DNA from 2 places in the Virgibacillus carmonensis genome. Region 2 is predicted to be linked to the other one. Evidence: a T-box and tRNA genes for the amino acid it is inferred to sense, from the RefSeq annotation. Region 2 holds a T-box; the other holds one or more tRNA genes.
What was found. A T-box is a leader RNA that pairs with one kind of tRNA and senses whether it is charged. The one in region 2 lies ahead of alaS (alanine--tRNA ligase), so its partner is inferred to be a tRNA-Ala.
Positions count from the first base shown of each region.

Region 1: it has a tRNA-Ala gene. The T-box ahead of alaS (alanine--tRNA ligase) is inferred to sense a tRNA for this amino acid. The anticodon was not compared.

Region 1 is NZ_JBYQFJ010000021.1:32,677-49,694, reverse strand. It holds gene AC3G7N_RS15200 (amidohydrolase) at 1-937, shown strand, start outside; gene AC3G7N_RS15195 (amidohydrolase) at 1,136-2,800, opposite strand; gene AC3G7N_RS15190 (sodium:solute symporter family protein) at 2,870-4,330, opposite strand; gene AC3G7N_RS15185 (M14 family zinc carboxypeptidase) at 4,826-6,019, opposite strand; gene AC3G7N_RS15180 (YkvI family membrane protein) at 6,305-7,375, shown strand; tRNA gene AC3G7N_RS15175 (tRNA-Ala) at 7,536-7,606, shown strand; gene queE (7-carboxy-7-deazaguanine synthase QueE) at 7,701-8,423, opposite strand; gene AC3G7N_RS15165 (6-carboxytetrahydropterin synthase) at 8,423-8,857, opposite strand; gene queC (7-cyano-7-deazaguanine synthase QueC) at 8,854-9,519, opposite strand; PreQ1 riboswitch class I at 9,597-9,643, opposite strand; gene AC3G7N_RS15155 (hypothetical protein) at 9,750-10,217, opposite strand; gene AC3G7N_RS15150 (hypothetical protein) at 10,293-11,705, opposite strand; gene AC3G7N_RS15145 (hypothetical protein) at 11,867-12,049, shown strand; gene AC3G7N_RS15140 (hypothetical protein) at 12,042-12,170, shown strand; gene gltS (sodium/glutamate symporter) at 12,387-13,589, opposite strand; gene hutG (formimidoylglutamase) at 13,608-14,564, opposite strand; gene AC3G7N_RS15125 (LysR family transcriptional regulator) at 14,703-15,608, shown strand; gene AC3G7N_RS15120 (aliphatic sulfonate ABC transporter substrate-binding protein) at 15,782-16,780, opposite strand; gene AC3G7N_RS15115 (ABC transporter permease) at 16,802-17,018, opposite strand, start outside.
Region 2 is NZ_JBYQFJ010000006.1:30,769-47,786, reverse strand. It holds gene AC3G7N_RS06525 (Na+/H+ antiporter subunit A) at 1-396, shown strand, start outside; gene AC3G7N_RS06520 (Na(+)/H(+) antiporter subunit C) at 397-735, shown strand; gene AC3G7N_RS06515 (Na+/H+ antiporter subunit D) at 728-2,209, shown strand; gene AC3G7N_RS06510 (Na+/H+ antiporter subunit E) at 2,216-2,692, shown strand; gene AC3G7N_RS06505 (Na(+)/H(+) antiporter subunit F1) at 2,689-3,000, shown strand; gene mnhG (monovalent cation/H(+) antiporter subunit G) at 2,981-3,367, shown strand; gene sigK (RNA polymerase sporulation sigma factor SigK) at 3,493-4,209, shown strand; gene mtnN (5'-methylthioadenosine/S-adenosylhomocysteine nucleosidase) at 4,335-5,024, opposite strand; gene AC3G7N_RS06485 (YrrS family protein) at 5,059-5,778, opposite strand; gene greA (transcription elongation factor GreA) at 5,919-6,395, opposite strand; gene udk (uridine kinase) at 6,800-7,438, opposite strand; gene AC3G7N_RS06470 (O-methyltransferase) at 7,462-8,100, opposite strand; gene mltG (endolytic transglycosylase MltG) at 8,216-9,334, opposite strand; gene AC3G7N_RS06460 (DUF1292 domain-containing protein) at 9,491-9,778, opposite strand; gene ruvX (Holliday junction resolvase RuvX) at 9,794-10,207, opposite strand; gene AC3G7N_RS06450 (IreB family regulatory phosphoprotein) at 10,213-10,476, opposite strand; gene alaS (alanine--tRNA ligase) at 10,572-13,214, opposite strand; T-box leader at 13,310-13,526, opposite strand; gene AC3G7N_RS06440 (AI-2E family transporter) at 13,662-14,753, opposite strand; gene AC3G7N_RS06435 (YrzR-like zinc ribbon domain) at 14,803-14,991, opposite strand; gene recD2 (SF1B family DNA helicase RecD2) at 15,068-17,018, opposite strand, start outside.

The sequences.
Region 1 (17,018 bases), on a different contig from region 2:
TCTTGGCGTTTCTGAGGAAGGGGTCGGAAAAGAAGGCAGTGATTTTAATGAAACTAGCAATTCGGTCACACCAGAAGTACGTGCGATAGATGGCATTAATCCAATGGAAATTGGCTTTGAAGATGCTCGCAAAGCTGGCGTTACGACTGTTCAAATAATGCCGGGGAGCGCAAACGTCATTGGTGGGGAAATGTCTGTGTTGAAAACAGTAGGAAAAATTGTTGATGAAATGATAATAAAGTCTCCATCAGGAATGAAAGCAGCAACTGGGGAAAACCCCAAAAGATTTCATGGGGATAAAGGGAAAATGCCTGTCACAAGGATGGGTGTTGCTGCCAGACTACGAGAAAAACTAATAGAGGCTCAAAATTATTTAGACGGAGAAAAAGTGGAAAGAAAATTGGATTTAGAAAACCTGGCAAAAGTATTGAAGAAAGAAATTCCACTGCGGGTTCATGCCCACAGAGCAGATGATATTTTGACAGTGCTTCGCATCAAACGTGAATTTGATATCAATGTAACTATTGAACATTGTACAGAGGGACACCACATTGCTGACTATATTGCTAAGCATGACGTAAGAGTATCATGTGGTCCGACAATGTCTACACGCTCCAAGGTAGAACTGAAGGATAAAGGGTGGGCAACAGTAAAGAAACTCATCGATGCTGGGGTTTCATGTTCTATTACAACTGATCATCCTGTCGTTGGAATTGAATATTTAGTTACAAGTGCAATTCATGCTGTTAAAAACGGTTTAACAGAACAACAGGCACTACAGGCCATTACACTTGATGCTGCAAAACACCTGGGTGTAGAAAACCGAGTTGGATCAATCGAAATAGATAAAGATGCTGATTTTGTAATTTGGAGTGGCAATCCATTTGATCTTAGAAGTAAAGTTGAGAGAGTGTTTATTAATGGCGAGGAAGTCTGACTAAGAATTAGATCAAAAAACATGGTATTTTTGGGAAGATATGTTTGGTACCAATAAATCCAACTGATTAACCAACCAGTTGGATTTAGTAATAAAAATGATAGTTTTACACCCTTTGGCAAGTGTTAGTCATGGCTTTACTCTTTAATCTCCTGCTATTTTTATTTAAAGAGAACTGTCACTGTCGGATACTACTAACTAAACTGTTGCCATCGTCTCTTGACCATAAACGGGTTGACCATCTATAAAAGTAGCAACCACTTTTATATCCTTAATTTCTTTCGGGTCAACATTTGTTGGATCAGCTTCGAGAACCGTAAAATCGGCCTGCTTCCCAACTTCAATACTTCCCGACAAACCTTCATCAAAATTTAACTTTGCTCCATAAATGGTCATTGACTTTAGAGCAGTTTCCACGTCAATCCGCTGTTCTGGCCCTAAAACTTTTCCCTCTCTTGTTATACGATTAACCGCAGCCCAGACAGAAAATAATGGCGAAATTGGGGTTATTGGACAATCGGAGTGCAGCGTGAATAATAATTTTTGCTTTACCGCTTCGGCTAAAGGACTAATACGCCTTGCCCGATCTGGTCCTAAAAAGATCTGTTCATGTCTGTCTCCCCAATAATAAACATGATTAATAAAGAATGATCCAGCTACATCTAGTTCTTTCATTCTAGCCAAATCTCCTGGTGTTGCGGTCTGAACATGTTCAATTCTATGTCGATGATTAGTACGTGGGCTTTTCTTTAAAGCATAGCTATACGCATTAAGAATGGATTCGATGGCGCGATCACCATTTCCATGAGTGGTAATGCGAAAGCCACGATTATGCAAGTCAAGAACTTCTTCTTGAAATGGTTCTTGATCATGAATAAAGTCTCCATAGACATCAGGCGCATTATGATAGGGTTCTCTCAACGCCCCAGTTAGCCCTTGGATGGAACCATCCTGAAACATTTTAGCGCTATCTAGTTTAGCTAGTCCATTTGAGCGCTCTTTTATCTCTTCATTTAACTGATCATGAGAATAGTCACCAAAAACCTCGCCATGACGAAGAAGAAAGTGCATAATCATTAATTGAGTTCGCATTGGATTTATTCGTTGCTCCGCTGCTTTCAGATGCGCTTCAAGTTCTTCTAAACCAATAACGAGTCCAATTCCAGCATCAGAGTTCGTTGTAATACCCCGCGCGACATATTCTTCTGAAGCTTTCCCTAATTCAGTAACCATTTGTTCTACTGTCTTGTTTGGAATTTGATTAGAAATAGGATTCATCGCTCCTGGCTCATATAAAACACCATTAAGACGACCGGCATCATCACGCCCAAGATGCCCTCCTTGAGGATCAGATATCTTATCATGTAATCCCGCATACTTTAGCGCAAGTGAGTTGACTGCTGCCAAATGACCGGAAATATGTTTAATGATAACAGGATTGTTGGGGGAGACTTTATCTAAATCATATCGTGTTGGATGACGTTTTTCATATAGAAGTGTATCATCATACCCATAACCTTCTACCCATTCTCCATTAGGTGTTTCCTTTGCCTTTGAACCTATTAACTCTAATATATCTTTAATTGTTTTATTTGGAGGGGTACTACAATTTACTTGATCACGCGTGAGTGCATACATCAGTATATGGTTATGCGTATCAATAAATCCAGGTAACAATGTAGCACCCTGTAAATCAACTACATTAGTCTGTTCCGTAATTTTAATGATACCTTTTGGTGGCTCCGGACCATCCCAAACACCACATATTTTACCATTTGAAACAGCCACAGATCCTGCACGATTGTTTTGATTGTCTAATGCCAACACGTTAGCATTTTTAAATAATAAATCTATTTTCTTCATATAAATCCCCTTTTCCTTTTAGAATTATTAACCTCTCAAAGAAAGAATTGCTCTAAATTAGAACTCGCTTTATACAACGTTCGGTTTATCATTATTAGATGAATTGTTAGCTGGATCCTCAACTTTTTTCAAATCAAAATAATATGCAACAACTTCCTCATCAGACGAATGTTTTGTATTGAGGCTTACACCTACCAGAAGTAGGAAAGATACGATTAGTCCTGGAATAATCTCATGTATCCCAAACGGTCTTCCAATAAAGTTCCAAATCAAAGCAATGATTAATGAACCTATAACACTCGTAAGTACACCCTGTTTAGTAGCTTTTTTCCAAAACATAGCAGCCATAACAGGCATAACCAATGTCACTGCAGTTAAAGATAATGCATAAGTGTAGATTATAATGATATCTTTAATAAATAATGCAACGCCCAAACCTAAAACCGCCAATCCAACAACGGAAAGTCTGGAAGCTCTTAACACCTGCTTATCACTAGCATTTGGCGCAATCCATTTATGATAAATATCCTTAGACATATTTGTTGCCCCGCTCAGTAAAAAGGACGTGGCACCAGTTAATACAGCTGCAAAAAGCGAAACCATAAACAATCCACCTAAAGCCGGATGAAAAACAGCAGTTAAAAATTCTGTATATACTAAATCTGGACTTGTTCCAAGAGGCAAAGATTGTCTTGCTATAATCCCAATAAGAATGGCAACAAATCCGACCAAACCGGACATCAAAAATCCTATGGCCACACCCCTTACGGCTATCTTCTCAGTCTTGGCTGCTGCCATTCTTTGCCAAGATGTTTGCCATACTAGATAAAAGGGTCCGTAAATAACCATGAAATTAAGCATATCGGTCATATTTAAACTAGTAAAACTAAATAATTCTTTTGGAGTGTTTTCAATCACTACATTTATTCCTCCAACGTAATTCACTCCTACAATCAACATGACGATAAGTCCAGCAAGAATTAAGACAGATTGTACAGCATCTGTCCACGCAACACTTGGCAGCCCACCCATCAATGTAAATGCTACACAAACTACAAATCCGAGTAACATAGCTGAGTAAAGTGAAATATCGACAATAGAGGTTAAAATAGCCCCCATTCCTACAATTTGCATCCCAAAAGTTGGAGCCATGTATAGAATACCAATTACTAAGGCTGGAATAAGACCAGTTGCTTTTCCAAACCGGCGAACAAATAGATCTGGAATAGTGTACAATTTCAACTTACGAATTGTGGCTCCAAGTACTATTGCAAATATAATGGAAGTAATAACATAGGGTGAAGTTGCTGTAAACCATGAATTTCCCATTGTAAATCCTTTACCCGATCCACCAATAATAGCCGCAGAACCCAATGCGGTCGCAATGATACTTCCGCAAATAGGGAAAAAACCTAAACTAAAATCAGCCATGACAAAATCATCTGCGGTTTTTATTTTGCGTGAGTAGAATATCCCAACACCTGTAATACTAGCAATAAAAACTACTAACCATACAATATACCAAACCATATGTCTCACACCTTAATTTCTTATTTTAGAAAACTTGTCCCAAACCTTTGTTACTAAGCATAATCACTATCTAGGTAATAACTCAGAAAGATAACCATTTTCTTCTCTTTAATAGAAATAAGTTGAATGTGTAAAGACTTTAAGTTAATGAAGTGTCCTCCTTCCAAAGCTTTTTCAAACCGAAATTGTAAAAACGCTTCCATTTATTCGGATTTCTATTTACCCTCTTCGCCATATTAATAATAGTAATAAGACTATACAAAGGAAATTGAAAAGTCAATACTATGTGAATAATCAAATTATTATAAATGACAATAATAACTATTTAAATTTTTTATAGATAAATGGCTAAGTAATATAAATTCATACCCTGAATCCTTAACTAACTATATGTAAATGCCCTCGTATCAACTCTAGTTGGGGTTACTTACCTGTTTTAGTATATTAAAAAGAGCAGTTAGGGGTAAGCACCACCCCTAACTGCTCTTTTCAATGTTATCTTTCTGTTAATGGAATGTCATCATAATCATCAGCATTTATATCACGTACGTCACCCGTTGCGACACCGTTCAAAATTCCGTATAAACCCGTTTCAACTGCTTTTCTCAATTGTCCCATTTTCTTTTGACCATAGCTTTGAGTTTGACCAGTTACTTCGAAAAGTACTGCACCGCTGCCATTTAATGCAAAAGAGCCTAGGGCAGTTCCAGGTAAATCAAGATCTTGCGGGTAAAGTGAGATATTACCGAATGGCGAATTACCCATTTGTTGCAGCGCATTATAAGCAGCCACATTTAATTTTTTAGAAAAATCTACATTATACTGATCCTCGTACTCACTATATTCGTCACCTTCTTCTGTGCTTGGATCGGGAACAAATACACCGGATAATGATAATGTTACTGGATCATCGGTACCTTCAATCACATATTCTCCCTGGTGGTGAAGATCAATAAATACATCAACGGTTCCAAACTGTTCTGTTAAATCCTTATACACATCACGAACAGTTTGTGCTTCTGGTGTTATATACCAACCAGGCTCTGCTGAATTACCAGGAAAGTCCTGGGGTTGAGGAGTGTAATCTAAATCTGGATTAAAATCACGGTTGACGTCAAATCCAGGATTTGATTCATAGTCCCAATATCGGTTTTCGTATGTGTAATAATTCCACGATGGTTCAGCACTTTTTAATTGAGGGAATTCGTCAATAACCTCGTTCCATGACAGGTCGTTTCCCCGACGATTTAATTCCGTAGCATCTGGGTTGACCATTGGCATCACAACAATTGTTAACGATTCCCTAAGTTGTTTCATTTCTGGAGAGTCAGTTGAACCGATTTGTTTTAGCATGTTTAAAAGCGCTTTTGTTCCTACCTTCTCATTTCCATGAATTTCACTTTCGACTAGTACAACTTTGTCTCCTGTTCCAACAGTAGCCGTATAAATCTCACGACCCTGATTGGAATATCCTGCGACTTCAACAGCCACATTTCCTTTGCTTGTTTGTTCGACCTGCATAAGTTTTCTAGTAAGTTCGTCGTGGCTGATAAAACCAGATACGGACGGTTTTTTAGTGACAGAATGTTCTGCAGCATTTACTGCTGTACCTGCATACACGGGTGTTAGCATTCCTGCACTTAACAAGACCGTACTACAAAATAAGGCAACTTTACTCTTTTTCTTCATCGACAAATCCCTCCATAATTATTAAATTTATGCTACACTGTATCTATTCGTTTTCTGAATTGTTTTTACCTTCAAAGAATTAAAAGATGAACAGAACGGCTTATGCACAGCATTTGGCATAGTAGGTACTTTATCTTATTTGTACTACTTTTATCATGTCTACCAGTTCTTGATTAGCTAAAGACACCATTTTTAACGACATAAAAATTATTGATTTTACGAAATGTTTGATGCATTCTTTTAGATTAAGCATAATCATTATACATATAATTGCCGGAGGACATCATGAAGAAAATCTTGAAAATTGCAAGTGCTTTTATTGGAATCATTGTCGGTGCGGGATTCGCATCGGGACAAGAGGTTTTACAGTATTTTACAAGCTTCGGGCTTATTGGGACAGCAGGAGCTATTATTGCAACAGCGTTATTTGCCTATCTCGGAATGACGTTGACGAGGCTTGGGAGTCGTTTGCAGACCAGATCTCATAAAGATGCAGTTTATAGGATTAGCGGGCGTTACCTTGGAGTTATCGTGGATTATATCATCATCTTCACCCTTTTTGGTGTAGGGGTCGTCATGATTGCCGGGGCAGGTTCTATCCTTGACCAGCAGTTCGGATTACCTTCATTTGTGGGAATCATACTGATGACGGTTCTTGTCATTCTTACCATCATGATGAATGTCGATCGTGTGGTTGCGGTTATCGGGAGTATCACGCCCTTTCTTATCCTTGGTGTCATACTGGTTTCCATTTACAGTTTGGTAACAATGGATGCGTCGTTTGCAGAACTTAATCCAATTGCCAAAGAACAAGCCTCATCACTGCCGAATTGGTTCATCGCTGGAATCAACTATGTTTCCTTTAATATTGCAGTAGGTGCCTCCATGTCACTTGTCATGGGAGGAGCTGAACAGGATGAAAAGACAGCAAAAATTGGAGGACTTCTCGGAGGTCTTGGCCTTGGCATTCTTATACTATTAAGTCATCTTGCCATCTACTCAAATGTTGATGTCGTTGCGAACTTCGATATGCCGATGTTAAAAATTGTTGATGATATTTCTCCTGTACTTGGAATTATTTATTCCTTCATCCTGTTCGGTATGATTTTCAATACTGCAGTAAGCATGTTCTTTGCATTTGGAGCACGCTTCACAGAAATAGGAACAAGTAAGTTTAAAGTGTTCGTTAGTATAACAATGATTATTGCATTCGGCGCAAGCTTCGTTGGTTTCACAGAACTTGTTGCCTTATTCTATCCACTCATTGGCTACCTAGGCCTGTTTCTTATTGCTGCTCTCGTTTATGCATCATTAAAAATGCCAGCTGCAAAAAAACAAAGACAAAAAGAATCCTAGAGGAAAAATCAGAGGCTATCATTCGATGTGGGTGGAGCCATTCCATAAAAAATTACTGCTTGAAAAAAGAAGAAAGAAAGCTTATAATAAACCTCTGATTGACTGGGGCATTAACTCAGTTTGGAGAGTGGAGCATTAATCCACTGATACTTGTGTTTCCGGGGCTATGGTATAATGGGATTACACTTGAATGGCATTCAAGTAATCGGGGTTCAATTCCCCGTGGCTCCATACTAAGTGACGAACAATAGCTAAAAGAAAAGCCTTCCCTTTTTGTCCTAGACAGTAAGGGGAGGCTTTTCAATTCATTACATATACACGGATCCTATACTCCCCGTTTATTCCCCCATAAATAAGTATGGAGCTGCGGCAGAACACGAACATCCTTCAATACATGGCTTTCCATTACTAGATCAATTAGCTGTTCATAGTTACGCAGCATATGATCCAGTAACTTTTCATTATTCATTGTTTCTAGATCATCATTTCCAACCTGAAGGAACAATTCAACATCTGGATATCTTTGATGCATATTTACTGCGTAGGTCAAATCATTCTCATCAAAAATAACTACTTTTAAACTGAATGTTCCTTTTTGATCCTGACGTAAACGATCAATAATCTGATCAAGTCTTTCAAAATTTGTTTGCATTCCTGAACTTGGCGGCTTCGGTGAAAGCGTCAAATCATCAATGTCTATAAACCATGGCTGCCACTTACTCCCTTGAGTTTCAAGTGCTATGTTCATATCCTTTTCGTGTAATAGCTTAACAAGTTCACTTAAATGGGGCAGCAACCCGGGATTTCCACCCGATATGGTTACATGCCCAAAGCGATCACCGCCTTCTTCTGTTAACGCATTCCAAATTTCTTCCGTCTCCATCAGTTGAATCTTATTTTTTTCGGACCCATCCCACGTAAATTTAGAATCACACCAGGAACAGGAATAATCACAGCCGGCAGTTCGAATAAACATTGTCTTACGTCCAATTACCATTCCTTCTCCTTGGATGGTCGGGCCAAATATCTCGAGAACAGGGATCTTCATTATTTATCCCCCTTTCTCGGGCGATAAACACAATAACTTGTCGGTGTTTCCCGTAAATATACCTGTACACACAACGGCTTATTTTGTAACGTATTTAAATGTTCCTGGATAATTTCATACATCGTACGTGCGATAACCTCAGTCGTTGGGAAAAATTCCGGCTGCTCATCAGAAAAAGCCGGATCCTCGTTTAAAATCCCATGGTCAAAACGCCGTTCGATTAGCTCTTTTACTATCTTAAAGTTTACCAAAAATCCAGTAGACCCAAGTTCATCTCCAGCAATTGTAATGTTTGCAAAATACGTGTGTCCGTGTGTTTTCCTGCATTTTCCAGCATCCGCGTGGGCAATATAGTGTGCTGCCGCAAAGTGAAAGTCTTTGTTTATTTCAAAAGAATAATCGTGGAGTGCAGTGGGATAAATTTGCTGCATCATACCACTTCACCCTTTTTCTTATTTTCATAGTTCTCAAGACCTCTTAGCCTTAGAATACATGCTGGACAATCCCCGCATCCACTACCTTTCACACCGTTATAACAAGTTAGTGTATGTGTTTTTACAAACTCAAAAGCATTAAGTTGGTCACTTAGCTCCCATACCTGCGACTTATCCAGCCACATCAAAGGGGTATGAATGACAAACGTATCGTCCATGGATAAATTTAATGTAACATTTAATGATTTCATGAAGCCATCCCGGCAATCTGGATAACCACTGTAGTCAGCTTCACCCACTCCTGTAATCAAGTGTTTTGCACCAATCTGTTTTGCTAGCACACCTGCAAAAGATAGAAACAATAAATTTCTGCCTGGTACAAAAGTTGACGGCAATTCACCCTCATCCTCCGTAATCGCAATATCATCTCTCGTCAATGCATTCGGCGCTAATTGATTCAATAAAGACATATCAAGTTCATGGTGAGGCACACCAAGCGTCTGGCAGATCTCTTTTGCGCAATCCAGTTCAGCTATATGCCGCTGACCGTATTGAAACGTGACAGCTTCCACCTCTTCAAATTGTTCCAATGCCCAGAACAGACAAGTAGTACTATCCTGTCCGCCGCTGAATACAACAACCGCTTTTTTATTCATTTTCATTTCCCCTCTCTCTTAGCAAAAAAAGAAGAGATTCATTCTATTTCCATCAAAAAAACAACACCAAAGAGAATGTTGTTGACTCCTTAGTTTTTTATCGAGGGATGGAATTGCGAACCTCTCCTGCAGAAATGCAGATTTCTTTTTTTGATCATAGTTTGACTCTAACATATAATTTCATTTTATGTTGGGTGAATTTTCACCGCTAATGAACCTTGATTTATCAGTACGAGTTATTTCTTATAATCCCAAAGCACTTTCCATTCCCCTTCAACCATTGTTGCATAGACATCCTGTACAATATCAAAATTTCCATATTTCCCTTTAAATACCTGTGTTGCAGTTACCCTATAAACAAGTGGAATCGGTTCTGCACCCTTTTCAATTCTCCAGTTCCTTACTTCCACTGCTTCCGTAAGTGAATAGGAGAAAGTGGTGACACCAAGGTGGTTCATGAACACATGGGCGCGATCCTGTAAGTAATGCCCTTTGGCGAACTTTTCCTTCATTAATGGGTGGAACATCGCCCACGAATCAGAAAATGCTCCGTCTTGTTCATATGTATAAAATGCATCAACCACTTCCACGGCTTGTTCTTCTGGAGGTTTGCTGAAAAAAAAGAGATAGTAAATGGTTATAGCAGCAGTCACCACGGTAAATAACAGTACAATTAGCGTCGTGCCTCGACTGTTTCTCTTCATTTACTATCAGCTCCCTTTTTATAGCAGTCACTGCTATGTTTATTCAATACTTGGGACAAATAGTCTAATCAATAATTACCAAACCCGAATCATCGTCTGTACATAAAGTTGTACGATAATATAAAATACAATAGCGTACTTTAAGTTAAACTTTATTCCGTTCTTAAATAGGCTTAATCCATTGGAAGCACTTAATACAATGACTGGCATGATCACTGGTGACAAAAGAATGGAAATGACACTGCCTGAAGTTATCGTTAGCACAATCAATTCTGGGGGGTATGGAAGTGAAATATTTTCTAATAACCCTGCAACCAAAACCATCACGGTTAATGGACCTAACCCCAAAAATCCAAGAAAAATAACGATAAACGGAAGCAAATACAAAAAGTTTATGAACGGTAAAACCTCTTGTGTGTATTGTATGCCGCCTATAACAGCTATTCCAAACCCAGATTGGTTTAACCCATAAATCAGTACGCCTGCTGACAGTAAAATACATAGCTGATACGACTGCTTTACCATATCCTTGGCAAAGTATAACCTTGATTCTTCAACTAATTTTTTCGGTCTTTTTTTCACTGAATAATAAACACAAGTCCAAATAACCACTACAATAGGAATAGTCATCATAAGGTCGACAGAATAGACTGCATGCAGTAAAAATATGGTTCCGAATAACGTAACAAACATTAACAAGAATTCAACCACTTTCTTTTTTATCTCTTCCTTATTGGAATAACTACGAAGAACTGTATCAATTTCAGTTTGTAACGCAGCTGTTAAATCAATTCCATATCTTTTTTCCTGAAAGTAAGAGAATATGACTGCTACAACAGATCCTAATATGGCCATCCCAAACCCTTGCAAAACGGCTATCCACAAAGAGGCTTGCAATGTGTCCACTGCAAAAATAAAACTAGGGATACTGATAACCCACATAGTTGACAAGGCAAATGCACGTAATAGCGCAGTGCCTTTAAAGTTTTCCCACGCTTCACCTTTTTGATTTTTCAATATGACAGTGATAAATTGATACATCATTGGTATAGACCCAAAAAGTAAAAAGTAAGAAATCACTTGGGTAAAGGAAACAATCCCAAAATAAAATTTACGGCTTGAATTGATTCCTTTGTGGGCAAACGCCATAATTTCCTCAATATAAGGTTCTTCCCTCAAAACCCACCCAATCATCGGAACAATAATTAATAATCCAATGATACTCCGCATTTGAAGAAAGCCATTGTATAAGCCATCTATCATAGATCCTTCAGAAAAAATCAAAACCGTTACACTGGTGAGAAATAGAAAAAGTGGTAATTTGAATTGCTTAACAGTTAACCTTATTCCCGCAAACAATAGCGTCAGCAACCCGCTAATGGAAAGAAGATACAGCAAAATTTCCACCTCATAAAAATAGGTGAAAAAGTGCAAAAGTGCATAGAAGGAAATGGACACTTTCAATCCCCAGATAGTAAAACGCTCCATACACAAAAACTCCTCATAACTTTATAATACGATTAGAATATCAGAATAAGATTACCGAAAATTGGTGGCTTTTACAATAGAATTGTTTCAAAGAAGTACTCATACCTTCCTCATTTTTTGACAAACTAAAGATTACTACCTATATGAAAGGAGAATCATTAATGGAGGAAAAAAAGAAATCAACAGACACAAGGAAACCAGAAATTGAAAGGGAGCATATTCCCGAGATTGAACACAAAACATCCCATCCACAAGACGAAGAAGTTAATCTCCAGAATGTCAACTTTGCACCAGGGGAAAACACCTATTTAACTAATACTAGACAGGATCAACCAAATGAATAGGAAGCAAAATAAACAAGAAAAGGATCAAGCAACAAATAAAAAAGATCATGCGTTTTCCGAAGAATTATCAGATGGCGGAATAAGAGATGAAATTATTAGAAAACAATCCCCGAGAAGCTAAAAAGGTGGATGACAAGAATAATGGAGACACCTTGTAAATTTTGGTCCGATATCCTATATTTTTATGATAATAAAATTTATTCTACTTCTATAATCTTAAACAGTAGTAGGTTAGGTGGCGTCTTTTTTGAAAAAGTTACAAATAACTATTTTTCTGTAACCTAAATACACCAAAAACAGAGTAACGGCTAAATGCCGTTACTCTGTTTTATAATATTTAACTAAACATATTTATACTAGTGATAATTATTGGCATTGCAAAAACATCTATTAAGAATGCTCCAACAATGGGTACAATTAGAAATGCTTTACGAGATGGACCGTATTTATTTACAATAGCATCCATATTGGCAATCGCGTTAGGTGTTGCACCTAGGCCATGGCCAGTGAATCCGCCTACCATTACTGCAGCATCATAATCTTTGCCTAACATCCTAAATAAAACAAAAATACCAAATAATGCAATGAATAGTACTTGGACAAAGATAATAATTAGTAATGGAAAAGCAAGATTAGCAACCTCCCATAATTTAATGCTCATTAGCGCCATTGATAGGAATATTCCCAGTGTTATGTCCCCTATAATGCTAATACTTTTCATTTGAATAATACTGCTATCATATTTGTCAATAATATTTCTTACTATTACCGCAACAAACATTGCACTTACATAACTAGGTATCGCAAACCCAGTTGTACTAGTAAATAACTCACCTAAAAACGACCCTACTGCCATACATAATGTTATAATAAATACCTGAATCATAAATGTTTTTGATGTTAAATTAGAAGTTGAAGCTTGAATATTTGCCAGTGGTGAACTATCATCTTCAACGTCAGTTTCTGTCGGTTTTAAATTATATTTAGTAATCAAATGCTTTACAATCGGACCACCGATTAATCCACCAGCTACAAGTCCAACTGTGGCTGCAGCTAATCCTATTGATAATGCTGATTCAACTCCAAGTCCTTCAATAGTGGTTCCGAATGCCGTAGCTGCCCCATGGCCGCCTTCCATTGATGTTGCCCCAACCATTACACCGATTAACGGATCAAGATTTAATATCTTTGCAAAAGAAATTCCAATTACACTCTGTACTAATGCTAAAAAACCGCAAGAAAGCCAGTATATAACTAGTAGCTTTCCACCTAACTTAATTAATCCAAAGCTAGCCCCAAGTCCAACAGTTGTAAAGAATGTCAACATAAATAGTCCTTGTAAAGAGGTATCTAAACTTATTTCTAGTAGTTGGAACCCTTTTAATATAGTAGCAATAATTGCAAATAAAAGCCCTCCAACAACTGGTGCTGGTATACAAAATCTATCTAGAAAATGGATCCTTTTATTTAAGTAACTACCAATCATAAAAACTGCTACTGCAATAAATATGGTGGTTAATTGATTTATTTCCAAACTCATATTATTTCCTCCCCGTTGTTAAACATTAGATCCCCTAAAATATTTCATAACCACTGCAATTAAGTGTGCAGCTAATTTTGTTGTCTTATTACCTTCATCCAATAATGGATTAACTTCAGATACATCAAAACTTACAATGTTTGACCTTGAAACAATGTAGCGTAATAAATTTCTAACCACTTTTGATTCCAATCCAAAGACAGATGTTGCACTAACCCCTGGCGCTTCAGATGCAATAATAGAATCTGTACATAATGTCAACATAATATAATCATGCTTATCGGAAAATTCATCTATAGTTTGGAATGTATGTTGATAATTGTCAGAGGTAATATCTTCTTCAAGTATATAGGTGCAATTAAGTTTGCTTGCCTTTTCAAACAAAGCCTTTGTATTCCCAAACTCTTGTATTCCTAGACATAAATATCCAGCATCAGTATCCTGCTCAAGTATTTGTCTAAACATTGTTCCAGAAGAAGGGACACAATCGTCTCTCATATCAAAATGTGCATCAATATTTATAATACCTAATGATTGCTCATGCCCAATATACTCCCTTACCCCTAAATAATGACCATATAATGTTTCATGACCTCCACCAATAATAATTGGTATATTGGAATGGTTAAGTATTTTTGTAATATGGACCCCTAATTCCTCCTGGGCATCTTCCATCTTGCCATTTTCACATACAACATTTCCAACGTCTATTATGTTAGCATTATCGCCTATATTATAGGGTAAGTTTGATAATAACTTTCTGATTTCACTTGGAGCCGAAGAAGCACCAACTCTTCCTTTGTTTCGTCTAACACCCTCATCACATTCAAAACCAATAACACCAAAAGCGCTTTCATTTTTTGTTAATTCATCTATACCTTTAAACTTAACAACTTGATGAAAACGAAAACTGTTTAAGTCATCTTCATAATCAACTCTTCCAGTCCATAATTGTTTATCGGGGAAGTTATAGATAGTAACACCTCACTTTTATAGTTTATAAATTCAGAAAATAATAGCTTTCCATTTCATTATAATTAAGATAATATATAATTACTAATACATATTTTTTATATTTCTATAGTTTTTAACTATAAATAAGGTGTGATTCTAATGGAAATACGTCATTTACGTTACTTTATAACCGTTGTAGAACAGGAGACATATACTAACGCCGCTTCAATGTTACACATATCCCAACCCTCACTAAGTACAACCATTAAAAAACTAGAAATTGAATTAGGTCTAACCCTAATGGATAGGAGTACCCGCGATTCAAGTTTAACTAAAGAAGGGAAAATACTATATCAAGAAGCTAAAAAATTGGTAAACCATTTCGATCATGTGTCCGAAGAAATGACACGACTAAAACAACAGGGACCGTTAGAATTATCCTTCGGTTTAATAGAATCCTCTAAATCTTGGGTTCCAAAGATAATAAAAGAGTTTAAAAAGGAATATAATGATGTCCACATAAAAATATTTGATATTTTAAGCTTAGACGAGGTAGTAAAATCCTTAAGTAATTTTGATGTACATCTAGCCATTACAAATCAATATATTAACAATGAAGAAATAGAAACTATACCGATTTATGAGGAGAATTTAGTTGCTATACTACCGCCTTTGCATCCTTTAGTTACAAAAAGCTTTAAGATAAGCGACTTAGAGAATGAGGATTTTATAGTATGTAAAGAAGGGTTCCAAACTCGTGAAGATATTTTAAATGCATTTCGTAAGTCAGGTGTAAAACCAAACATTCAGTTTGAAATTGAGAGATTCGAAACCGCCTGCAGTATGGTGGAAGAAGGTTTAGGTATTACTGTGGTGCCTGAAAACTATGTTAAGTATTCAAAGAAATTTCCGTTTCATGTTAAAAAAATTCAGGATTCAAATATATCAAGAACTGTATATCTAGCTATAGATAAAAACAGATATTTACCACCCTTAGTTAATCGGTTTATAGAGTTAATAAAGAATTTCTTTGATGAGAATGATAGCAAAAACAATAACACTTAATTAATATTATAATACATCGACACTACAAATACTTAGTTCCTTATTTTTGCTTAATGCTGTTTTAAATAGCTAGGAATAACATAAGACAAAAAGCTTGTAGAACACTCACATGAGTGTTCTACAAGCCTTTACTTCCAACAAGAAAAGCCAGCCAAACCGACTGCCTTTCACGTTTATTGAACAAAACTAGTATCAACTAACCCCTCTAAATCCGGCTTCTCTTTCAAAAACTCAAGGTCATAAGAAGAATCAGCAAAATCTTGCAGGACATCTCCGTTCACTTCATACGTGAAATCTATACGTTCCCATGCGTTATCAATGACTGTTTTAGAAAGCTTCTGATCCGTAATGTCTTTGATTTTATCAATGGCAATTTTTTTTGCTTCTTCTGGGTTATCCTGAATAAATTCTGTTGCCTTTTTATGTGCGTCTACAATACTTTGAACCGTGTCAGGATTGTTTTTGACTAAGTCTTGTGATGTTACAAATACAGCCGCTGGTAAAGTTTCACCATAGGCAACGTCAGGTGTATCTACGAGTACTTCACCACTACCTTCTGCTTCGATAACGGAAGCCCATGGTTCTGGGACTGTTGCCGCGTCAACGTTTCCTGTGACAAACATGCTTTGATAGGTAGCTGGTTTTCCTGTGACATGTTTCATGGATCCGTCAATACGCTTAGATGTGATGCCGAATTTTTCTTTCATCATCGTTTCGAACTGAACGTCGTGGGTGCACCCAACACGCGGAGAGATAAAAGTCTTGCCTTTTAAGTCTTCTGCCGTTTCGATATTAGCACCTTTTCTAGCCATAATAACAGTACCGCCTGTTGACCCTGCAGCTACGATATTAATTTTTGCTCCGCTTGTAAAGTGGTTCATAGCTGGACCTGGTCCGACGAGTCCGCCTTCAATTTCGCCTGTTTCAATTGCTGTCATAAAGGCTGATCCATCAGGAAAATATTGATAATTCACCTTTGTTCCGTCTGGTAATGTTTCTGCATACAGTTTTTTCTCTTCGGCTACCATCCCCGCAACGTGATTAATGTTCGGAAAGTATCCAATTGTAATTTCTTTTGCCCCATCACTACCAGCAGCTTCCTCGCTACTTCCACATGCAGCTAATACTATGCTAAGTGTAACGAATACCATCATTAATAAAAGTTTCTTCATATACGTTTTTCATCCTCCCTTTTATTTGACCAAACCCCAGCGTTTCATAACGTTTTTCTCTAATTTTGAAAATACAAGCTGATCAACGATTGCACCAATCAATCCGATAATGATGATAATGCCGACGACTTGATCCATACGGGCGTAATCTTGGGCGTATCTTAATGAGTACCCAAGCCCAGGTCCGTTACTGAGTAATTCACCAGCCATTAATGCGCGCCAGCTGAATGCCCAGGCA
Region 2 (17,018 bases):
TTTGTTATTTATCGAGCACCAGATTTAGCGTTAACACAGCTAGTTATTGAAACGGTAACTGTAGCATTATTCCTATTATGCTTTTTCCACTTACCAAAATTGCAAGCTATTAAAGAATCCAAGAAAACAAAATTAGTTAATGTCATTATTTCTCTAGGGTTTGGTTTAATGCTGACATTGATTGGAATTTCCGCTCACAGTAGTAATTGGTTTGACTCTATTGCAGATTACTTTATAAAAACTTCACACTCACTTGGTGGAGGGGATAACGTTGTTAACGTAATATTAGTAGATATGCGTGGGCTTGATACATTGTTTGAAATTACCGTTTTAGGTATAGCAGCACTGGCAATTTATAGTCTAGTTAAAATAAAGCGAAAAAAGGAGGCGGAGTAAATGGAAATAATCATTTGTATTCTTGCTGGATTATTGTTCGCTGCAGGTATTTACAACCTCCTTCAAAAGCAATTATTACGGATTATCATTGGGACTGCCCTTCTATCCCACGGAGCGCATTTATTTATATTAACGATGGGAAAATTAAAACGTGGAAATGCTCCAATTTTAGAAGAAGGGGTTACAGATTACACTGATCCATTGCCACAGGCGTTAATTTTAACATCCATTGTAATCAGCTTTGGTATTACGAGTCTACTTTTGGCGTTAGCATATAGAGCCGCGAATGATAATGAAACAGATAACATGGATCAATTAAGGGGTAACGAAAATGAGTAATTTAGCAGTTTTGCCAATCATCATTCCATTATTAGCTGGTATGATCCTGGCCTTTTTCCCAAAAAAAGTAAATTTAGTAAGAACATTGACTAAGGTTTTTTCCATTACTAGTTTATCAGTAGTGACATATATTACCTGGCAAGTTGTTACTACTGGTCCGATTATACTGGAAACAGGTAATTGGCCTGCTCCATACGGTATTATTCTTGTTGCAGATCCGTTGGCAATTATTCTTGTTTTGACAACGAATATTATCTTAACGGCCTGTGCTTTCTATGCACCACATTCCATGACCTTAAAACAAGAACAACATTATTTTTACTCGTTTATGTTCTTTTTAATAACTGGTGTTTCAGGTGCTTTTTTAACAGGAGACCTATTTAACCTATTCGTATTTTTTGAAGTGCTTTTAATGGCTTCCTATGCCTTGATCGTTTTAGGTGGAGGTAAGGTACAACTTCGCGAATCCATTAAATATGTAATAATTAACCTTTTCTCTTCTATATTATTTGTAACAGCAGTCGCATTTTTATATGGTGTTGTTGGCACAGTAAATATGGCTCACATTGCTGAGCGTGTCCAGGAAGTGGATCAAAAAGGAATACTAACTGCAATTGGGATTTTATTCTTTTTCGTTTTTGCTACGAAGGCTGCTTTGTTTCCATTGTATTACTGGATGCCGAAGTCATACGTCGTACCAAATCCAGTTGTTTCAGCTTTATTTGGTGCACTACTAACAAAAGTAGGTATTTATTCCATACTACGAGTTTTTTCATTAATATTTGTTTACAAACTCGACCTTACACATGAAACATTTATTTGGATCGCTGGTCTATCAATGATATTTGGTATACTAGGTGCCTTATCAACAAATAATGTAAAGCTCATTATTGCATATAACATCATTCCCGCCATCGGCTTTATCATTATGGGTATCGGTGTATTTAATCAAGATGCGATGAGTGGATCAGTCTATTATCTTCTACATGATATGCTCATCAAATGTGCTTTATTTCTGATAGTCGGCGCAATTGCTTATGTAGCTGGAACATCTGACTTACGAAAAATGGGTGGTCTAATCCATTACTATCCTGTACTTGGATGGCTATTATTTGTTGCAGCATTTATCCTTGCTGGTATCCCACCATTTAGCGGGTTTATAGGCAAATTACTATTATTAAAGGGCGCTCTGGCTGATGATGAAATTGCCATAGTTATTATTGCCTTGCTATCCAGCTTATTGATTTTATATTCTATTATGAAGATCTTTATCAAGGGATTTTGGGGTGAGAAAAATCCGGCATACGAAGTGGATAGAAAATCTACAAAAGGATTAATTGGACCCATTATCTTTTTATTATCATTTTCTGTTATTCTAGGAATAGGTGCAGAGTTCGTTTATCCTACAGTTGAAGATATTTCAACTTACTTACTTGATCCTGACGTATATATTGATGCTGTATTAAAGGAGTAAATTACTATGACATTTCAGATTGTTATTAATTTAATGGTTGCAGTAATGTGGATGTTTTTACAGGAAACGTATACTACCGCAAGCTTTATTGGCGGATATATTCTTGGAATCATATTGCTTTTATTACTGAACAGGTTCATTCCTGATTCATTTTATTTGAAACGATTTTTCAAAACCATCCAGCTTATTCTTCTGTTTTGTAAAGAACTAATTTCGGCTAATATGGATATTGTTAAATTAGTTTATAAACCGAAGCTTGATATTGAACCTGGTATATTCGCGATGCCAACAACATTAAAGAGTAATTGGGAAATTACCTTACTGGCTAATCTAATCTCATTAACACCCGGTACATTAACTGTCGCTATATCAGATGACAATACACATCTTTATATACATGCAATGGATATAGATGACATCGATGAAGCAATTGCTGAAATCAAAAACACGTTTGAAAAAGCAATAATGGAGGTTACAAGATGAATGAACTTCTAACTCTTTCAGAAAATATACTTGAGATCTCAACCATATTATCTGCGGTAGGTATTGCGATTTCACTGGTGTTGCTTCTATATCGAATTATAGTCGGGCCTTCTAATGCAGATCGTGCTGTTGCACTTGATACAATTGGAATGGGTCTAATGGGACTTGCAGCATTGCTAGCAATCATACGTAGTTCTACTAATTTTAACGATGTTATCTTGTTAATTGGAATTCTGTTATTTATCGGTACGTTAGCTATTGCCAAATTTCTTGAAAAGGGTGTTATCATTGATCGAAACTTGGACTAATATCATCCTAAACATTATTATTAGCTTATTTATTCTTTCAGGTTCGTTTTTTCTTTTATCCAGTTCAATAGGTGTTGTACGGTTCCCAGATATTTTCACTCGCCTACATGCTGCAACAAAAGCATCGACACTGGGTATTGCTGGCATTTTAATTGGTTCATTTTTATATTTATATGTTTCCCATTCGATTGTAAGTGGTAAATTGCTATTGGCTATTTTCTTCACTTTACTGACTGCTCCAGTTTCTGGGCATATGATCTCTAGAGCCGCACACCGAAATGAGATAAAACCTGTAACAAATAAACAAAGGGATGAATATGAAGAAGCAATCCAAAAAAGTATAAAAGAAGCAGCTAGGAAAAAGTGACTTGAATGATAAGTCACTTTTTTTATTTTCACCTTCTTACATAGGACATACACAAAAGTACATCTTCGTTCATATAGATGAGTTATAGGCCTTTGCCTAGCAGAAACTCTCAGGAGGTGTATAATTTGTCGAGTATTTTAAGCGTTCTTGCTTTATTAATAAAAGAAACGCTCTTTTTTGTATCCTATGTGAAAAATCATGCTTTTCCACAGCCTCTTCCTCCAGAAGATGAAGCCAAGTACATTAAGGAAATGCAAACCGGAGACGAAAATGCTAGGAATAAGCTAATTGAACATAATCTTCGCTTGGTTGCCCATATCGTTAAGAAATTCGAAAATACTGGTGAAGACATGGAAGATTTAATTTCAATCGGAACAATCGGTTTGATTAAGGGGATTGAGAGCTATTCACCAGATAAAGGAACAAAGTTAGCTACCTATGCAGCTCGGTGTATAGAGAATGAAATTTTGATGCATTTACGAGCTTTGAAAAAGGTCAAAAAAGATGTTTCCTTACATGATCCCATTGGGCAAGATAAAGAAGGAAATGAAATAAGCTTAATCGACATCTTAGAATCAGAATCAGAGGATGTAATTGAATATATTCAATTACATATGGAACTCGACAAGATGAAAAAATACTTTTCTATCTTAGATGAACGAGAACGAGAAGTAATTATTTATCGTTATGGCCTAAATAATTATCAGGAAATGACACAACGAGAAATTGCTAAAAAATTAAATATATCAAGAAGCTATGTGTCACGTATAGAAAAACGCGCCTTAATGAAGGTATTCCATGAATACTTTAAACAAGAAAACCCAAATAGAAAAAAAGGATAATCAAGCTTGATTGCCCTCTAATATATATAACGCACCAAGAAGAAAATTAATGTGCGCATATTAAAAAAATCCCTCCGACGTGGATTGGTCCATGTTGGAGGGATTTCTATCAAGTGACTAACTAGTTAAAGGTCTTTGATCATTTTCATTATTAAGTTAGCTGCGTTTTTTGCTGCTGTTTCTATAAATGCATCAAATGATATGGAGGATTCTTTACCTGCTATATCAGAAAGTGCTCGGATAATGACAAATGGCTTATCATATTGAAAACAAACCTGCGCTACTGCAGCTGCCTCCATCTCTGCTGCAATCATGCTAGGAAACTTTACCTTTATTCGTTGTACATGAACAGGATCAGCCATGAATGTGTCTGCTGTTGCAATGATACCTTCCCGTGAAGCAACATTAAGCGATTTAACTGCAGTAGTAGCCAATGAAATAAGTCTTGAATCTGCCGGAAACATCGCAGGCATTCCTGGAACCTGTCCATATGCATAGTCAAATGCTGTAACATCCACATCATGGTGAACAACTTGAGAAGACACAACAATATCCCCAATTTCTAATTCTTGTGCGAATCCTCCAGCAGATCCTGTATTGATAACATAATCCGGATTAAACCGCTCATGAAGAATAGTGGTTGCCATTGCTGCATTAACTTTCCCAATCCCTGACTTTAATATAACGATTTCTTTTTCATTTATCTTTCCCGTTACAAATAAACAACTTGCAATTGTTTGCTCTTTTTTCTCTGACATATTTTCTATTAGGAGAGCTACCTCTTCGTCCATAGCCCCAATTATTCCGATTGTCATTGATATGCCTCCGCTTTTTAAGTAAACTATATAGTTAGTCATAAGGATTTTCTTTTAATACTTTTACGATTGTTGGTTTCCAACCTTCGTCTTCAATCCAAGTAAGATTTACCTGATATATAATCTCCTGCGACTGATCTGTAACAGTTCCTATTACTTTTTGGTCGCCACCATTCTCAATCATCTCCGTTACCATATTTCCCTCTTGTAGACCTGTAGCTACACGTATTGCTTTTTCCATTTCTTTCCAGTCCTGAGTCTTTGTATCAAATTGAGTGGTATGTGGACCTTCTTGTTCTGTTCCAATAGGTTCCCAATCTGCAGTGTATGCCTCCTTGACGTTTGCATCATCAGTTATTTCTACTGTTTCTTTCTTTACATCGTTATCATCCGATTTTTCCTCTGTTTCATTTTCATCATCTGTTGTAGCGTTTTGCTCATCTTCTGCATTAGGATCATCAGAGTTTGTGCTATCATCATTCGTTGATTCACTATTTTCATCAGATTTAGATGTCTTGTCATCATTTTTTTCTTCTTTTGTAGCTTCATCGCTATCTCCACCAGTGTTCTGTTCACTCGATGATTCGGTAGATGATTGTCCACTTTCTGTTTCTTCATTTCCACCAAAGAGAAATAGACCAAGCAATAGAATAATTAATATACTGCCTACAATTAGAAAAAGAGAAATAGACTTGGTATTTTTTCGCCTTTTTTCAAATTTATCTACCCTAGAATTTTTATTAGAATCTTTCATATTACATTCCCTCCCTCACGCATGCTATTATAATACCATATTTTATAATTTATTTAATACGCAAAGTTAAGAATGAATCTTATTGACTATTTTTTTAGAAATAGAAAAAGCGAGATAGCTTTATCTCGCCTAGAGTTATATTAATTTACACGAACAATTTTAACTTGGATATCTCCACCAGGTGTTACTACCGTTAATTCTGCACCTTTCTGATGGCCTAAAAGGCTTCTTGCCATAGGAGAATCATTTGAAATTTTACCATCAAATGGATCAGCTTCTGCACTACCTACAATTGTATATGTCTCTTCTTCTCCACTTGGTAACTCCTGAAATGTCACAGATTTGCCAAGTGAAACGATATCTGGGTTATCATTATCATTTTCTATAATTACCGCACTACGAATCATTTTTTCCACTTGGGAAATACGCGATTCTACAAAGGCCTGGTCATCTTTTGCTGCATCATATTCTGAATTCTCGGATAGGTCCCCAAAATCACGAGCCACTTTTATTCGTTCTACTACCTCTTGTCTGCGTTCTGTTTTTAAATGATGTAATTCTTTCTCTAATTTCGATTTTCCCTCTTCAGTCATATAATAGCTTTTTTCTACAGCCATTAAAAAACACTCCTTTTTATCTACAATAAGAAATAACATATAAAAATAAGCAGCACTGGATTGTGCGCCCGGTAAAATAAATATGTTCTAATCTTAATATGCCAGATTTTATTTAAATTTTCAATACTTTTCCACAAAATAGTACCATCGCCCATTCGCCTAGTGACCTTCAGGCGCCTCCATACGATAAGATCAACATCGAATCACTTATGTCTTCGTGTTTCCTTTATCTCATACGGATAGATGTTCGATTAAAAACCGCTACTTTGCGCGGCAACATCGAACTGCCTAAGTTGCGTGGGCACAGGACAAGGAAAGCTTCCCCGAAATTCATCGCACGAAGAAAAAGCGGGTTTCTTTTACGAGGACATGCCGAGCTTTTATTCAGGTGCTTGCGCTTTCCACTATTGTTTTGAATGATTTTTTGCTAATATGTTTTCAATTTTAGTAGCCATTATATCAATAGCTACATGATTTTGTCCACCTTCAGGTATGATAATATCCGCATACCGCTTTGTTGGCTCAACAAATTGTAAATGCATTGGACGTACATTATTTACATATTGGTCTATCACGGAGTCTAGAGACCTTCCCCGTTCCTTAATATCGCGCATCATTCTTCGTATAATTCGAATGTCAGCATCGGTATCAACAAAAACCTTTATGTCCATCAAATCGACTAATCGTGGATCCTCTAAGATTAAAATTCCTTCTAAAATGATGACTTCTTTTGGTTCCACCACTATGGATTCCTTTGAACGTGTGTGTATTTTATAATCATAAATCGGCTTTTCAATCGATTCCTTATTCATTAAGTCCTTTAAATGATCAATTAAAAGATCGTTGTCAAATGCCAACGGATGGTCATAATTTGTATTTAGTCGTTCTTCAAAAGGTAAATGAGATTGATCTTTATAATAATAGTCTTGTTCAATCACAAGAATAGTTTTATCAGAGAATCGTTTACATATGGACCGTGTAACTGTGGTTTTACCACTTCCACTACCTCCAGCCACTCCAATAACTACTGGCTTGTCTCGCATATTCTTGTGCACTCCTTTAGGGCTTATAGTTTTATGCTAATGGCTATTCCATCACCAATCGGAACAATAGTTGTATGAAAGTCCTCATTGTTTATTAACCACTGATTATAATCTTTAATTTTGTTTGCGATTTTTGTGAGTCGTGGATTATCGTTGCTAGGATTCGCAACATACCCTTTGAATAATACATTATCAGAAATAATTAATCCACCTTTTCGAATGGAGGAACTATATAATTCAAAAAATCGTTTGTATTGACCTTTGGCTGCATCAATAAACATGAAATCAAATGAGAATTGACTAGTTATTTCTCCAGCAACTTCAAGCGCATCACCAAATATCACGTTAATTTGTTCTGTTTTATCCTGTGATTTAATTACATCCAACGCATGCTTAAAACGTTCTGCATCACGTTCTATAGATATTATGGAAGCATTTGAATTTGCTTGAAGCATTCGTAAAGCCGAATAACCAATTGCAGTGCCTATTTCCAAAATATGCGTCGGTTTGTGAATTCGAATAATCTGTTGCAAAAATTGCATACTTACTGGATCCATGATCGGTACATGGTTCTTTTTTGCATATAATTCCAATCGGTTTACCCATTCTTCATTTACTGGAATCATTCCTTGTAGATACTTGTTCAATACTTCGTCATTCATTGTTATTACTCCTTCCTCAGGCAGTTGACAAAAAAACGGGAAATGTGAATTCTCATCCACACTTCCAAATTTATTACGTCCACATCTAGTCCAAAAGCACTTTTGTTTTTGTAATTTAGTTTATATACGCTTCTTTTAACTGCAAATGCTTTTCATATGTTTCTGAGTAATGAATGTTTCCTTTACTATCATGGAGGAAAAATAGATTTTTGGATTCCTCTGGATTAAGAGCTGCTTTTAAGGAATTCTCAGCAAAATTTGAAATAGGTCCTATTGGCAATTCTGTGATTTGATAAGTATTGTAAGGGGATTCTACTTCTAAATCTTTTAATAATACCTTTTCCTTGTGACCTCCTAGAGCATATAATACAGTTGGATCTGTTTGCAATGGCATACCATCTTCTAGACGATTGTAAAAAACACCAGCAATTTTCTTACGTTGTTCAAATGTCTTCGCTTCATTTTCCAATAAAGACGCCATCGTTAATGCTTCATGAATGGTAAGATTCTGTGCCGATATATCATCCAAATATGGTGTAACTACTGCTTCAGTTTTACCTAACATTTTTTCGATAACAGCCTCTACATTAGGTTTTTCCTCATAAAAATTATAGGTGGCAGCAAATAAATATCCTTCTAAAGGAGTACGAATATCTGGATTCAAAATTTCCTTCGTTAAAATTGATGGATGTTCATCAATTAATGATTCTACATAATCCACATTATTCACTTTTTCTAAGAAGTCCTCTTTACTAAACGATAATTTCCCGGAAAAAATTTCTGCCATTTGATTAATTGTTTTACCCTCTGGAATTGTAACACTATATTTTGCCTCTTCTAAAACCTTCCCGCTTTTTAGTGATTCTATTATTTCATCTAATGTCATGGAAGGAGAAAATGTATAACTACCTGCTTGAAAATTTGATTCATTATTAAATTTTATGTAAAAGCGAAACACACGTGCATCCTTAATAATTCCTTGGTTTTCTAAGATAGACGCTATATCAGATGTAGAAGAACCCATTGGGACTTCAACTTTAAGTTCTTTTTTACTATCAGGATTTACTGGTTGAAGTGCAGATTTCACATACATATAGCCAGAAATTCCCCCTACTAGGAGAATCAAAATTAACGATATAATTACAATCGTTACAATTTTACGAACGGTTTTTGCATCTTCACTACGCTTTATTAAGTTGTCCGTATAACTGCCTGGTTCTTTCTTCTTGAACATAAACTAACTCCTCTCATCCGCTATATTATACTAAAAACTAGATAGAATATCTATGATTAAAAGCGAATTAGGTATTTTAATGACGAGAAATGTGAACATAAAAAAACCGATGTCCAAAAGACACCAGTTTTTTACATTAAACGTCAAACTAAAACCTTACTGTTCCGTTTCCTCGTCTGCAAGGGTATTTAACATTTCTTCTACCATTTCCCATTCCTCGTCGGATTCAATTGGGAATAGAGACAAATCATTATCATCAGCATCTTTTTCTTCATAACGAAAAGCATACACTTCTACTTCTTCGTCATCTTTCTGCTCTACTGGTACTACTGCAATATACGATTGTTCTGTTTCATCAGCATCAAATGTAAATAACACCTCAAATAAATGTTCTTCTCCATTTTCATCTGGAATTACAATGCGTTCTTTTTCATCTAGTGCCATTCCGTCACTCCTTCATTATTTTTTATCTAAATAACCTTGTAATATCATTACAGCTGCCATTTTATCAATAACTTTTTTTCTTTTTTTTCTACTCATATCTGCTTCTAGAAGAACTCGTTCTGCAGCTACTGTTGTAAGTCGTTCATCCCATAAGGTTGCTGGGATTTTATGGGTCTTTTCCACATGTTTAGCGTATGCGATAGATGCTTCTCCACGTTCACCTATATCCCCATTCATATGTTTTGGTAAGCCAATCACTACCTTTTCAGCTTCATGCTTCTCAATGATTGCTTTCAATTCCGCGTCAGCCGATTTTCGATCATTCTCATTCCATTTGATAGTCGTGATGCCTTGTGCTGTCCAGCCTAGTGCATCGCTAACAGCAACACCTATCGTTTTTGAACCAACATCTAATCCTATTATTTTCATTTACACTATTCCTCTTGATGATCTAAATAAAATTTAACCAATTCTTCAATTAACTCATCTCTTTCAAGCTTACGAATTAAATTTCGCGCATCATTGTATCTTGGTATATACGCAGGGTCACCAGATAATAAATAACCCACAATTTGATTGATCGGATTGTACCCTTTTTCTTTAAGTGCCTCGTGGACTGTGAACAAAATTTCCTTGATATCCTGATCAAACGGTTCTTCCGAAAAATTAAATTTCATTGTCTTATCAATAGAGCTCATAGTGACACCTCATTCCAAGTTTTGGCTTCTTCAATCATCTTAACATGTTTGTAATTATTATTATATCATTTTTTACTACCATAAATACGTAGTAGCTAGTTTTTCAACGTTTCTTTTATATAGGTAGTAGCATAAGTTAAAGCATCATTGATTTTACTTGGATCCTTTCCACCTGCTTGGGCCATATCTGGACGTCCACCACCGCCTCCACCACAAAGCTGTGCAGCTCCTTTAATTAGATTGCCTGCATGTAGACCTTTTTCAATTAAATCTTTTGATACACCTGAAGCTAATTGGACTTTACCATCGTTGTCCGTAGCTAATAGGATCATACCAGTCCCAAGCTTCTGTTTTATATCGTCTACCATTCCACGCAATTGATTCATATCTTTCACATTCACTTTTTCTGCTAATAAAGGAACAGAATTAACGATCTTCACTTGCTCTAGGATTGATGATGCTTCAAGATTGGATAGTTTTGCACGTAAAGATTCGTTTTCTTTATGCAATACCTTTACGTCCTTAAACAATCCCTCAATTTTTTCAGGTACTTTTTCTTGATTCGTTTTTAATAAATGTCCTGTCGTTTTTAGTATATCCATTTTTTCATTGATAAAATGGTAGGCATGTTTACTAGAAACTGCTTCAATACGACGTGTTCCTGCACCAATTCCGGTTTCATTCATGATTTTAAACAATCCAATTTCAGCCGTATTACCTACATGACATCCACCACAAAGCTCTATACTATAATCGCTAACTTGAACAACACGAACAACATCTCCGTATTTTTCACCGAATAATGCCATTGCACCCATTTCTTTTGCTTCTGCAATTTTTTTACTTTCAATCATAAGTGGTAGCGACAACCAGATTTTTTCATTTACTTTTGTTTCGATTTGCTTTATTTCTTCACCCGAAATAGAACCAAAATGGGAAAAGTCAAAGCGTAGTCTATCAGGTGTCACTAGTGATCCTGCTTGTTTAACATGATTACCCAGTACATCCTTTAATGCCTGATGTAGCAAGTGTGTAGCCGTGTGATTTTTAATAACAGCATTGCGGAAATTACGATCTACAGATGCTGATACATGCTCTCCAAACTTGAAGCTTCCCTCTTTCACTACAACACGATGAATATGTTGTCCCTTAGGTGCCTTTTGAACATCTTTTACATACATAGAAGCACTTTCAGTATAAATCCACCCTTTATCTGCAACCTGTCCACCACTCTCTGCATAGAATGGAGTTTCTTTTAAAAACACAAAAGCCTCATCCAAAGCCTGCAAAGAATCAGTAAATTCTTCTCCTATAATTAGTTGCGAAATGCTGGTTTGTGTTTCTAGCTGGTTATAGCCTACAAAGTCACTTGCGTGATCGACCTTGCTTAAGACCTCATCTTGGACATGCATGGAATCCACCTTTTGTCGTGCACTTCGAGCACGATCACGTTGATCCTGCATTTCTTTTTCGAAAGCCTGCTCATCAATGGAAAAGCCCTCTTCTTCTATATATTCCTCTGTTAATTCCTTAGGAAAACCATAGGTATCATATAAGCGGAAAACTTCTTTACCTGGAAAGACTTTACTCCCTTTTTCTTTCTCTTCTTTCATAATATGATGAAGCATCTCTAATCCATCATGCAATGTTTCATGAAAACGTTCTTCTTCTAATTTCACAATTCTTTCAATGTGTTTCTGTTGATTTAAAACTTCTGGATAGAAATCTTTCATGATGGCGCCCACAATTGAAACTAACTTATACATGAATGGCTTTTCAATACCAATTTGTTTTGCAAAACGAACTGCGCGACGTAATAGTCTACGTAAAACATAGCCGCGTCCTTCGTTTGAAGGAATTGCATTATCCCCAATAGCAAACGTGACAGTGCGAATGTGATCGGCAATTACCTTAAAAGCAGTATCACTTTCACTTTTTGAACCATACGATACATTTGCAAATACTTCAATTTCTTTAATGATTGGCATAAATAAATCTGTTTCAAAGTTTGTAGGGGTATCCTGAATAGCACAGACCATACGTTCCAGACCCATACCTGTATCAATATTTTTCTTTGGTAATGGTGTGTATGTGTCATCCGGATTGTGATTAAACTGTGAAAATACTAAATTCCATATTTCGAGATATCGGTCATTTTCGCCGCCTGGATACAACTCCGGGTCATTTGGATCATTGCCATATTTCGCACCCCGGTCATAGAAAATTTCTGTATTCGGCCCACTTGGTCCCTCTCCAATATCCCAAAAGTTTTCTTCTAAACGTATAATTCGTTCTTCTGGTATCTGAATATCCTTTAACCAGATATCAAATGCTTCATCGTCTTCTGGATGGACGGTTACCGCTAAAAGCTCCGGATCAAATCCTATCCATTTATCACTCGTTAAGAATTCCCAACCCCATTCAATTGCTTCTTTTTTAAAGTAATCACCAATTGAAAAGTTTCCAAGCATTTCAAAGAATGTATGGTGACGTGCCGTAAAACCAACATTTTCAATATCGTTTGTTCGAATTGACTTTTGTGCATTTACTAGTCGTGGATTTTCCGGTATTACGCGCCCATCAAAGTATTTTTTCAATGTAGCAACACCACTATTAATCCATAACAATGTTGGATCCTCATTTGGAACTAGTGACGCACTTGGCTCCACACGATGTCCTTTTTCTTTAAAGAAGTCGATAAACATTTGTCTTACGTCAGCAGATGATAATTGTTTCATAACTTTTGTCCTCCTAAATATGCTTTTAAATTAGACCCAGCTACATGGGTTATTGGTACCTATTTTCAAATAAAAAAATCTCATCTCTGCAAATTTGCAGGGACGAGATTTTATCGCGGTACCACCCTAATTATGAACAACACCAATCAATTGTTCATCACTTAATCATGGTAACGGTTTGAAACCGATGGGTATTAACCATACTCCAGTCTAGCTTTCCATGACTCTGTCAGGTAGGATTTCTCTCAGCCAAATGAAAATCCCTCTCTTATAAATAGAGCACCATGTACTTAGAACCTTCAACATTTTGTTATATAACTAAAAATAAGATTATATTAGAAAAACTCGTCATTGCCTTGTCTTAACAGCGAATGGAGGAGCTCTTCTTATACTTATATCCTTAGAATATTTTAATTTAATTAAGTATAAATAATATCCATTTATATGTCAATCAGAAGTATTTTTCGTGGTAAGTTGTCTAGTTTCAGCGCCTCGAACTTGCTTTACAATTTCATTGATAATCGTTAGTAATGGAACTGCTAGTAACAAACCTATCACACCACCAACTTGTCCACCAACGAGAAGTGCAAAAATAATAGCTATTGGATGGATATGTATGCTTTTCCCAACAATGTAAGGGGAGAGTAAATTGCTTTCAATTAGTTGAATAACAAAAACAGTTAACAATACAAAGATGGCAAGCTTAGTCGACACAGTTAACGCGATTGCAAGTGCTGGTAATGCGCCGATAATTGGGCCAAAGTAAGGAATAAAGTTAGTAAATCCCATAATAATTGCCAACACCAAAGCATATTTGAGATCTAGAAAATAATAGCTTGTAAACGTCGCAATACTCACAAAGAGACTTACAAGCAATTGCCCACGTATATAATTTCCCAGGCTTTTATCAATTGAATATAATATTTCATGTGCTCGGTGATGATATTTTGATGGAATCCATTTTTTTAACCACTTTTTAATCCGCTTCGTATCTTTTAAAAAGTAAAAAACGAGTACTGGTATCACTGTAACTACAACAATAATATCAAATATTTTTGTAATAGAGTTTATAATTTTCGAGACTAAATTTCCCATTCTCGCCTCTATCTGCTGAAATAAGGTGTCCATCTTATCATGAACTGTTTCAGGTAAAAAGGCTGTTGACTCATAAATGTGATAAATCCATTCTTTATAGGTTGAAATAAATTGCGGCAATTGATCGCTTAACTCTGTTAATTGACGAAGAAAAAGTGGATAAATACGATTAATTGCAAAGATTATCCCTCCGAAGAATAACACGTAAATTATTAGGATTGCTAATCCTCTTGGAATGTTAAACGAGTGAATCTTTTGCACAACTGGATAGAGCAAATATGCAATAAATAGGGAAAAGAAGAAAGGGAGAAAAACACTCCACAAAAAGGAAAAAACAGTTCCATAAAAAGGGAACAGTTTTACAAAAAGATAAACTAATAAGAATATCAAAATACCTATTATTAGCCAATATAAAATATGTAAGGGATTTTTTTCTTTAAACATGAATGGCGCTCCTTAGTTTTAAAGATAAGTTACGAATTAAAACTGAACCTCACCACTGTACTTTTCGTTCTTCATCCGTAAATAAATCATTTAATGAACTGAGCGATCCATCTGACTCAATTTGATGAATTTTCACTTCCTCATTTACTACCGTTATTTCAATAAAGCAGTTCCAACAGTAATATTGCTGAGAGCCTATTTTCCCTAGATCTTTTCGATTGCAATTTGGGCATTCCATAACCTACATAACTCCTTTTAAATAGCTATACATTATTAGGTTATGCTTGCCCAAATAAATCTGAAATATACATATTTTACATAAAATCGTAAGGACTAATCTCTCCTTCAGTAATGTCTTCCGTTACTTTTTCTATTTTGTTTGGTAATCGTTCATGCAATTGGTTTACTAGACTAGTATACCGTTTGTTTGTATCCATTGTATTTACACCTTGTAAAAATGCTTGTGTTTCTCCACAGATAATTAAGGATTGCTTACTTCTCGTTATAGCTGTATATAATAAATTTTTACGTAGCATCCGGTGGTAGGTTGATACTACAGGCAACAAGACAATTGGAAACTCACTTCCTTGTGATTTATGAATGGAAACACAATAAGCATGTGTGATGTTTGTATAATCCTTTCGTTCATACACAACTTCTTTACCTTCATACGTCACAACAATCTGTTCTACATTTTCCTTATTTTCATCCTCGAAAAAGATCGCTACAATTTCTCCAATATCACCGTTTGAGACACCTTCTTCAGGTTTATTCACTAATTGGAGCACTTTATCCCCAACTCGGAATATAGTATCGTATATCTTTACCTCACGTTTGGTTTTCGTTTTAGGATTTACTAATGTTTGCAGTGTTTTATTAATAATTGTTATTCCTGCTTGTGAGCGATACATTGGCGCTAAAACCTGTATATCTTTCAGATCAATACCCTTCTTTTCTGCATGGGAAAATACTTTGGTAATCACATCAATCATATGAAATTCATTACACTTAAGAAAGCTAAAATCCTTATCGTTTTGAAGAGTCTCATTTGTACATGCGTTATTTTTAATGGTATGAGCTAATTGAATAATCTTGGATCCTTCTTTTTGTCTATACACTTCGTTAAGACTAACTAAGGGAATTGATTGACTTGCTAATAAGTCAGTGAGCACCTGGCCAGGCCCGACGGAAGGAAGTTGGTCCTCATCACCAACTAGTAGGACTTGCATATCATCTGGAATTGCTTTAAACAAACTATTGGCAAGCCAAATATCTACCATAGAAAACTCGTCAACAATTAGAAACTTGCCTGACAATGGCTCGTTTTGATCTTTATCAAACCCACTATTTCCATCCCAACCGAGTAGTCGATGAATAGTAACTGCTGGTAGTCCGGTCGATTCATTTAATCGTTTAGCTGCCCGACCAGTTGGTGCAGTCAAAACGAATGGATAATCGGATTTTTTCTCATAATCCTTTGGGTCAATAGAAACATTGTGGATTGCCGCATATGCATCTACTATTCCTTTAATAACGGTAGTTTTCCCTGTACCAGGTCCACCGGTTACAATCATTAATTTAGCGTGTAATGATTGATTAATAGCATTGAATTGTTCTTTTCCGTAGCTTAACGTTTCAGTTTCTTCAATATCGCCAATAATTTTCATCATTTCTGCCAATGTTGTCTCGTGTTCGATAGGCTTGGTAATTAACCGTTTCACGTGCGAAGCAAATCCGTCTTCAGCATAATATAAAGAAGGTAAATAAACGTTTCCATTCTGGATGATCATCGTTTTATCTGTGTTTAACGATTCCAATCGACTTTTAACCGTTTCCTCATCCAGTTCACCACCCATTTTCCCCAGTAATAGAATAACATTTGTAATACATTCTTCTACTGGCAAGTATACATTGCCTTCCTGTACACTTTTTTGCATGACAAAGATACACCCTGCACCTATTCGGTTCGGGTGAGTCAGTGATAGTCCATTTAGTCCGGCAATTTCATCCGCTTTTTGAAATCCAAATCCTTCAACATCAAATACATATTGATAGGGATCCTTCTGAAGCACTTCAATCGATTCATCCTTATAAACTTGATATATTTTCTGAGCAATCTTCAAGCCAATCCCAAACTTCGCTAAGTATACAACTACATGCTCAAAGCCTTCATTTTCTTGTAATGTTTTTACTAAGTGCTCGGCTTTATCAGGTTTCAATCCTTGAACACTTTTTAGCACATCTGGATTTGTCAGTATTTGCGAT